One region of the Clostridium sp. CTA-17 genome, then DNA from elsewhere that is predicted to be linked to it. Evidence: riboswitches for the same ligand, from Rfam matches in the RefSeq annotation. Region 1 holds a riboswitch; each other region holds the start of a gene.
The links. A riboswitch is a leader RNA that binds a small molecule or an ion and turns the genes downstream of it on or off. The one in region 1 is predicted to bind cyclic di-GMP.
Positions count from the first base shown of each region.

Region 2: it holds a riboswitch for cyclic di-GMP, as region 1 does, so the genes downstream of both, ACYUCG_RS02330 (NPCBM/NEW2 domain-containing protein) here and ACYUCG_RS06355 (NPCBM/NEW2 domain-containing protein) in region 1, are expected to answer to the same signal.
Region 3: it holds a riboswitch for cyclic di-GMP, as region 1 does, so the genes downstream of both, ACYUCG_RS13025 (SpaA isopeptide-forming pilin-related protein) here and ACYUCG_RS06355 (NPCBM/NEW2 domain-containing protein) in region 1, are expected to answer to the same signal.

Region 1 is NZ_BAAABF010000002.1:440,682-443,975, reverse strand. It holds gene ACYUCG_RS06355 (NPCBM/NEW2 domain-containing protein) at 1-2,033, opposite strand, end outside; cyclic di-GMP riboswitch class I at 2,167-2,250, opposite strand; gene ACYUCG_RS06350 (MFS transporter) at 2,478-3,294, opposite strand, start outside.
Region 2 is NZ_BAAABF010000001.1:538,327-541,620, reverse strand. It holds gene ACYUCG_RS02330 (NPCBM/NEW2 domain-containing protein) at 1-1,538, opposite strand, end outside; cyclic di-GMP riboswitch class I at 1,741-1,828, opposite strand; gene ACYUCG_RS02325 (hypothetical protein) at 2,150-2,539, opposite strand; gene ACYUCG_RS02320 (DUF3784 domain-containing protein) at 2,571-2,897, opposite strand; gene nagE (N-acetylglucosamine-specific PTS transporter subunit IIBC) at 3,168-3,294, opposite strand, start outside.
Region 3 is NZ_BAAABF010000009.1:17,519-20,812, forward strand. It holds gene ACYUCG_RS13020 (RNA 2'-phosphotransferase) at 753-1,313, shown strand; cyclic di-GMP riboswitch class II at 1,588-1,671, shown strand; gene ACYUCG_RS13025 (SpaA isopeptide-forming pilin-related protein) at 1,731-3,294, shown strand, end outside.

The DNA.
Region 1 (3,294 bases):
TTATTTTTCTTATACCAATCTAAGGCATAAGTAGCTTGTACAAATTCTAATGACTTATTAGAACTTACTGCAAAAATATTTGGAGTAGTATTAGGTTCTGCTTTAACCTTTTCAACATAGGCTTCTAACTCTTTCATTACTTCATTTTCATCTGATTTTCCTAGAATAAATACAGGATATTTACTTGCTCCTTCTATTCTTACCTTTGGTGCTCTTGTTTGATTATCACTTTTATAATTTGTAAAGAATAAATCTCCTCCTTGAATAACATCCTTAGGTATTCCATTAGATTCATAATTTATTTCTGGTATAGTTATTTCATTTTTACCAGGCTTTAATTGAAAGCTTGTTGCTCCACCATGTTGAGTTAAAGATTGTTTGTATAATAATGTTGGAGTAGGTTCCCCTTCTGCCACATCCACATATACATTTATTTTATCTCCAGCTCTAGCAGATAGTCCTGTTATTTGCCAGTCTTGAAAATTCCATACCTTTCTCTTTTTAGCTTCACTTATAGAGTCTCCTCTCATTTCTAATTCAAGTACATCCTCTTTTCTTGAATTAGAAATTAATGATTCAGCTAAGTCTATAGTTTCTTTAAAGTCATTATATAATGGATGATTTTTAGCTTTTTCTTTAAAGGCATTTATTTTTTCTAAACTATTAAACTTTTCACTAACCTCGCTCATAGTACCGTCTGTAAAAAGCTTAGATATTGAAGAATAAACTTCATCTGGCTTATAAAACATTAATTCATTTAAAGTTGCAGAATTTTGCTTAGACTTCTTAAATTTAAACTTAACTCTTTTAAATTCCGTAGGCTCAAATTTAGCTTCAACTAATCCCTTAGTAGCTTCATGGGTTCCTGTAGCAACTAACTTATATGTATCCCCTTTACTTGTTCTAGAAGCATATATTTCAACCTCTTCAGCAAAGCCTTTTAGGTCACTTTGTCTAGAACCATAAACTATTCTATCTAAAGTTACTAAATCATTAAACTCAACTTCAACTTCATTGTTAAATGAAGAATTGTTTAATGTTCCTGTTTCCCAATAAGTATTTACATCATTATCAACAGCTTTTTCAATATTTTGAGCAGCATAATGTCTTCCATTATTTTTTATTGATTTTATGTTTGTATAAGGCATTCTATATTGATTATTATAATCATCATTAAGATTATATGTTATTTGTCCTAAAGTTGCCTTAGTAGGATTCTCAGAAGTTTCTGTTAAAATAGCTCTAGCATTATTTAGTCCTTCCTTGTATAAATCATACATTGGATGATCTTTTAATTCATTCTCAAAGGCATTTAATTTCTCTAATGTATTAAATTCCTCAGATACTTTATTCATACTAGAATCTGTAAATAATCCATTAAACTTTTCATTTAATTTATCTTCTTTATAGAAGATGAATTCTGCTGATGAAGCCCAGTTCTGGTCAGCCTTTTTAAATTTAAACTTTAATCTTTTAAAATCAGTTGGATTAAACTTTATTTCAACTAAATCTCTAGTTGATTCTGTATATTCTCCACTGCTTACTAAGCTAAAATCATCTCCATCATCTGTAAGAGAAGCATATATTTCAAATTCCTTTGCAAAGCCTTTTCCCCTTGCAGAGTCTCTTCTTGCAGAATATACAATTCTATCTATATTAGTTATTTCATTAAATGTAACTACTACTTCGTTTGTGAAATTTGCATCATTAGGTTTTCCCGTTTCCCAATGGGTATCTAGATTCCCATCTATAGCTTTATCAATAGTAGAACTATTATACTTTCCACCATTATTAGTTATGGATTTTATATTTGATCTGCTGATTTGAAATTCTTGATTATAAGCGTCTAATTTATCACTATTATATAAATCAAACTTACTTACTCTTGCTTGATGTGATTCATCATTATGACTAGCTTCTACCTTAGAATTGTTTTTAGTGTTTAATTCCTGTGCTAAAACATCCATTGTTGTAGCAGAAAGATTTGTAATCATTGTAGCTAAAATTATAGCCGCTATTTTTCTCTTATTCATTTTCTCTCCTCCTGATTGACTTTCCCCTCAGAAGTGCATTTCTACTTACAATTTAATATAAGCTTGTACAAAATAAATTTTTAATCTACAACCTCCTCTCTAGTTATTATAAAACAAAAAGCTTAATGCACTCTTTGGCAACTGGCTGACATAGTTATAAACCTTAGTCCCTATAGCTTTGCGTCATTAGATTTCTCTAATTTTGCCCATTTTTTAAAGTTATAATATCATAAATTTTTTTAATTTTATAGTGTTTATAATAAATTTAATATTAAAAATAATCCTTTTAATATTTTATTAAAAAACTCAACATATTTATAATATTCTAAATTTTACAAATAAAAAACCTATAAGATAGCCTTTTTATATTGACCACCCTATAGGCTTTTAATATTTAGTTTTTTAAACTATTCTTTATAAACTTCTAAAATTTCATTTGTAATTTTACTTTTTCTCTCTTCTTCCGATTAAAGTCCAGTATAATACAAATGCAACTAAGGATATAACTGCTAACACTAGTAAAACGTTACTATATTGTATAGCTATTGAATCATTAAAAAGTCCAGTAAAGTTCTTTCCTAAATACTTAGTTTCCATAAATATTGCTACATATGTTATTCCTATTGAAGTAGCTATATTTAGGCAGAAATTATAGAAACCAATAGCAGTTCCTGTTTTTTCTTTAGGTATTGTTCTTGTTAATGTATCAATCATAGGTGCATACATTAAAGCAAATGAACTTGAGAATAATATCATTATAAAAATAAATACTAGTACTGATGTTTTTACAAATAAAGCTCCTAAAACAAGGCTAATTATTATACCTATTATAGCCATTTGAATACATTGCTTACTTCCTATTCTCTTAGAAACCTTTCCTGATAAAGCTCCTACAGTAGCAGCTAAAACATATGAAGGAACTAAAAGTAATGAAATTTGGTCTAATCTATAATTGTATATAGATTCAACTAAAAATGGAAACATAAATATAAATGCAAGTTGTACACTATATATAACAAATGCTACAAGTAATACTGATATAAAGTTTCTATTTGTGAAAAACTTAATGCTTATAAAAGCATTTTCATTTTTACTTATGTATATAAGGAATAACACAAGCGCAACTATAAATCCTATAAAAACTCCCCATTGGAATCCTGAAACAAAGATCATTAATGTTGCTGCAACTGTTGCAACTAATATAAATCCTATAAAATCAACATTACCAGCTTTAGCTTTTTCCTTAGGAATATATTTTAAT
Region 2 (3,294 bases), on a different contig from region 1:
TTATAAATGGCATCATAATCTAAAAGTAATTCATCATTTGGATTTAAGAAATCAGATACTTTAGCATCAGTATATTGAACCTCTTTATTTTCAATAATTAACTTAGCATTCTCTAATTCTTCTTTATAATCATTATAAAAAGGATGCTCCTTAGCTTCTGATTCTAAATTTTCTATTTTGTCTAAAGTATTAAATTCTTCAGATACTTGACTCATAGTGCTATCTGTGAATAATCTACTCATTTTATCTCTTAACTGATCTTCTTTATAGAAAGTAAACTCTGATGCTAAAGCCCAGTTTTCATATCCTTTTTTAAATACAAATTTAACTCTTCTTGCTTCTGTTGGATTAAACTTAATTTCTATTGAGTCTTTTGTTACTTTACTGTTTCCTGAAGTAACTTTTTCAAAGGTATCTCCAGAAGTTGTCTTTGATGTATATATGTCAAAGGCCTCAGCAAATCCTCTCATATTTAAGTTTGTGTAAACTACTCTATCTAAAGTCTCTAATTTATCTAAAGTAATTATTACTTCATTTGTAAAATCAGAACTATTTTGCTTTCCAGAATGCCATTTTGTATTAACATCGCCATCAATAGCTCTATCTATTGTATTCTCTGCATAATTTCCTCCATTAGTCGTTATTGATGATGTATTTATCTTAAATAGTTCATTATATTTTTTTAATGATTCATCATTAAAATCTTTAAATTTACTTACTAAGGCATCCTTGTAAACTACATTGTTTCCTTGTAAAACTAACTTAGCATTTTCTATTATTTCTCTAAAACTCTCATAAAATGGATGATCTTTAATCTCATTTTCAAAAACATCTAATTTTTCTATAGTGTCAAATTCTGGATTCACCTTGTTTTTCTCTTCATTTGTGAATATAGAATTCACCTTATCCATGATTTTATCTTCCTTATAAAACCAAAACTCTGAAGCACTTGCCCAGTTTCTATCTGCTACTTTAAAGACAAATTTTATTTTCTTAGCTTGTACTGTATCAAACTTAAACTCCATAAGGTTTCCTGTTGACTTGCTTGTCCCTTGAGAAACTAATTTAAAGTCATCATCATTTCCAGTTTGTGAAGCATATATATCAAACTCTGTTGGATATCCCTTTCCTCTTGCTCCATCTTGTCTTGTTGCATATGCTATTCTATCTATTGATTCTAAATCATTAAATTCAACTACAACTTCATTTGTAAAATCAGAACTATTTTGTCTTCCGGTTTCCCAGTGAGTAGATAAATCACCATCTATAGCTTTATCTATAGAGCTTGATGAATATTGTCCACCATTATTTGTTATTGAAACTATTTCATTTCTTTGTACTTTATATTTTTCATTGTACCCTTCAAAATTTTCGTAGCTATTTAAATTGAATTGATTTATAGATGCTTGATTTATTATACTTTCCTCTATAGAAGTTATTTTTTTCTTTATAACCTCACTAGCATAAACATTTAAGATTGGACTTGCATTTGACATTATCATTGATGCAATAAGAATTTTAGATATTTTTTTCTTCATAATTTTCCCCCTCATATTTATATGTAACCAAGAGTTATCTACCTACGTCTATACCATATAATAGAGTGATCTTTTTTATTCAAAAAAAACTATCCTTAATATTAATTAAAGGATAGTTGCCTAAAAAATAGCTCTAAAAATAAATACATACTTTAAGTATATATTTATAAATTAACTCTATTAAAACAAAGAATATTAATTCTTCGGCAACTGGCTAGCATAGTTATAATATAACCTTAGCCCCTTTAGCTTTGCGTCTCTAGATTTCCCTAGGTTTGCCAATATATTATTTTAGTATTTATATAATACAAAAATTTAATTCTATATTCAATATAAGATATTATAAATTTTTATGTAATATTATAAAAAACGACTTATTATTTATATTTTTTTACAATTTATTCATCTTTTATAAGATTACTTTATAGATAAAATTAAATCCTAAAAAACCACTAATTTATAGATACTCAATTATAAACAATAAAAGCTAGTAAGAACTTTCCCTTTTCTCTTACTAGCTTTTTATTTATCCCTTTATGAATTATATTACTAATTTGTAAATTTAAATAAACACACGTATTTTTATAGTTTTATATTAATTTAAATCTATATTACTTTAGATCTTCTACTACCTTAGCCATAGTTAAAGCTAAATTATCACCTCTTGAATTGTCTCTAAAAAGATTAAATTCTTTATTAGTAGTTACTATTTTTACTTCTTCATTGTTATCTTTAGTAGTTACTGAAAATTCTTTTAAATCTTCAAATGGTATCTGATCAACCTCTCTTGTTTCTTCAGCATAACCTAAGGATGCATGTCCTACATGCTCTAAATAAAGAGAATCCTTAGTTGTAATTAGATTAACTTTATACGCAACATCTCCACCAGCTCTAGTTACTAAATTTGATATAAAATTTATAGCTGCATCTTTATTACTCACTTGTTTCATAACAGTAATTTTCATTAGAATATCGTCTTCTTTTAGATTTAATTTAAACATAAAAACACCCCATCTTCATATTTATTTGCAATTAATTTTTACCACATTTAAAGAATTGATCATATAAAGCTTTTATTAATCCCAAAACAATGATAATTCCTTGTGTTATCATTATAGCATTATAATATTTCTTATCTATAAATATACTAATAAGAGCAATTATTATTACACTTAATCCAATTATCAAAAAATCCATTCCGACAATTCTAGATACTTTCTCTTTATCATGCTTCTTTTCATCAAAGCCATTAAGAATATCTCCTGCATTAAAGTATTTAATTATTGTCCCTAAAAAGGTTAATATTCCTCCACCTAAAAAAGCAAGTACTAGAATTCCTGTTAAATCTGCTTGTTTCATAAAATCTCCCCAATCTATATTCTAATAACTATATTAATTTATTTTACAATATATACAAATTAATTAGAATTAAAATCTATACATTTATACAAATCATTTTAAATTCTATACAATTGGGGTTTCTTATAAAAAAATTCCAGTAGAAATATCTAACTACTCCACTGGAATTATTTTTAAATATAAGAGATACTTTATTATTTTTTTATTTAAAAGTCTTAATCTAAATATTAAACTTTTAATATAAAACCTTTATATTAACCATATTAATTATTATACGTAATTCTTAGACTTACAAAGCTTCTTAAACTCGTCAGCTACGAATTGTACTTGTGTTCCAACTATAACTTGAACACTTGTTTTTCCAGGTCTTATAACTCCTGAAACACCAGATGATTTT
Region 3 (3,294 bases), on a different contig from region 1:
AAAAAACAAATAGAGAGAAATAGAAGAGGTTCTAGGAAAAGAGAAAGTAGAAGCACTTAAAGATTTAGTGAGTAGGGATTGGAGTATTAAATAATAGATTTAGTATTAATATTTATGAGTTCAGATTATTAAATTTAAAAATAGCTATTGTTCTCTATGATGATTAAACTTCAACAAGCATATTAATTACTGTATATAAAATAAATTAAATATATATTAAAGTTAAAAGAATAATTTATATTAATTTTATTTATTAAAATAGAGTGAAATATTTAAGTTTTAATAGAAAATAGTATTATTTTAATATTTTATTCTTTAGTGACAGAGTTGTGACGTATTTTTGACGGAGTTGAAACCGGAGTTTTTCTAGTGATACCAATGGTTTTGACGGAAGTGACGGACTTTTTCCTTTTCTGGAATATAGGGAAAAAAATAAAAAAATATATAGTATACATGTATACATAGAAATAGAAAAAAGTCCGTCAAAGTCCGTCATAAGTCCTTCTAAGTAAGTTATATCAAGGCTTTAAAGTATGTGACGGACTTATAAAAGTCTGGTACAAGTCCGGCAAAGCGCTTTTAGAGATTAAATTCACATGGTCTAAGTGGTTAAAAAGGTACTATTTATGATAGAATTCTCTTATTAAGAAGATAATGATATTAATAATCTAAAATTTATTTTTGAAGATAATTTTATTATGCTTTATTAGGATAAGTTAGAAATATCATAGGAGAGTAAGGGAATTGGTGGCATGAAAAATAATGATTCAAAGATAAGTAAATACATAAGTTTAATACTAAGACATAAGCCAGAAGAAATAGGATTAAAACTAGATGAGCATGGATATTTAAGAGTATTAGATTTAATAGAGGGGATAGATAAGTCCTATGAAGGATTTAGCATGGATGATTTAGAAAGAATAGTTAGAGAAGACTCAAAGGGGAGATATTCTTTTAATGAGGATAAGAGCAAAATAAGAGCTAATCAAGGTCATTCAATTAAAGTAGATCTAGGCTTAGAGTCTATTAAGCCACCAAAGGTTTTATATCATGGTACTGGAAGAAAATATTTAGAGTCAATTTTGAAAAATGGACTTATAAAGAAGGAAAGACAGTATGTTCATTTATCAAAGGATATAGAAACTGCAAGTATTGTTGGAAAAAGACATGGCGATTTAGTTATTTTAGAAGTAGATTCAGAAAGTATGTTTAAGGATGGAATTAAGTTTTATTTATCTAAGAATAATGTATGGCTTTGTAATTATGTTCCAGTAAAATATATCAAAGAATTAAATTTAGACAAAATTATTTAAGATTATTTTAAGTTTAAAATATAAAATTAAGATGAAAAAATGATAAAGATTCGTGTCGAAAACATAAAAAAAACAAATCTTTATTGATAAGTTGATATTAAATTATATTAAAATTTATTGTATTAATAATAAAAACTTGATAAATTTAATAAACAATATTTGCTTAGAAAAAATGTATTTTGACAATTTTTTTAAAATACTGTAACATACAGATACAAATTGAAAATTGAATATTAAAAAGTAATGAGTTTTAAGAAATAATTAGTAAATACTAAAATATTATAGAAACGTTGATGTATATTCTGTATCTGGGCATCTGGGATATACTGAGTTAGTGATGCAACCGACTATATTTATAAAAATTATAAATATAGTCGGTTTTTTATTTTCCATTTTTAAGAGAGGAGGGCTTATTTTATGAAAAATAGTAAAAATTATAATATATTTACCTTATGGTCAATTATTATTTCTATGATATTGATTATGATCGCACCTGGAAGTATTGCTTTAGGAGAAGAATCAAAATCACTTCAAAATGATGGTGCTGTTGAAATTACAAGTGCTACTTTTGAAAGCAATACTGTGGCTAAAGATATAAGCAATAATTTACGGATTGACTATAAAATTTTAAATAAAGATAAGCTTAAAAATGGTGATAAAATTATCATTAGTTTACCAGATATATTTAAAGATATAGAACCTAAATGTCCTGAGCAGCATTTTAAAGACTTTGATGTTAAGGATGGAGTGGTAACTTTAACCTTTAATGAAAATGTAGAAAAAGCCGTAACGGGATATATGATTATAAGATTTGTAGGAAATAGTAATATTAGAAAGGGAGTAAGCTACCCAGTTAGTATTGATTTAAATGGTAGACCAAAGACTATTTATATAACAGGAGAAGAATATTCTAATCCTAGTTCAGGTGGTCAATATCCACTTATGTATAAAACTGCTAACTTACCAACAGCTGCTACAGATAATGGACATGGAAAGGAATATTACGGAGAAATAGTCAATAGAAATGAGCCAATACAATATTATGTAGAGATAAATTTAGGTGATGGTATAAATCCCAATACAAGAAGTTATCTGAGAAATGCTGATTTTATTGATAATATTCCAAAGGGAATGGCTTTAGATGTAAATAGTATATCCATAAAAAGAATGGGATATTATGATGAAAGAAGTACAGATGTTACAAAAGATTTTTGGGAGGGCAATAGAATTAAAGCTGATACCAAATATTTAGAAATAAGTTTTGGAGATATAAAATATGAACGTTACTCAATTAGCTATCAGACGCGAATTACTTCTACTGAAAGTGGGTATTTAAATAATGCTAACTTACATTATGATGGTGATAAGGATTTGCCTTCAAAACATTATTCAAAATTATCAAAGGATGCAGGGGCATTAAATGTTTATAAATATGTTGATAAGACAAAAGTAAAAAATGATCCTAATGATCAAAAAATTAAATATCAAATTAAGTTTGATTCTTATGGATACTTTTTAAAAGATACTTTAAATATTTTTGATAAATTAGATTCTAGATTAAGTGATATTAAAATTACAGCTACTGATCAATTTATAATTGATTTTGATGAAAATACAAAAGAGCTAGTTATTAAAAATAGTAATGAAAATATAGATGCTAAAAAACCAGCATATATTACCATAGAAGCAAGTATGAAAGGTGTAAGTCCAGGGGATGAAGTTAAAAACATTGCATACATAAATGGGAATCCAACCAATGAAGTTTCAACTAAAAAAAATCCTTTAGTGGAAATAATCAAGGTTTCTAAAGACGATGCAGAATCAAATTTACTTGAAGGAGCAGTTTTTAAACTAACAACTAAAGACGGTAAAACTGTTAAGGATGTGTACAATCAAGAAATTAAAACGTTTACATCGAGTTCTGAAGGGCCAATAAGGTTTGAATTACCTAATGGAGATTATAAATTAGAAGAAATAAAGG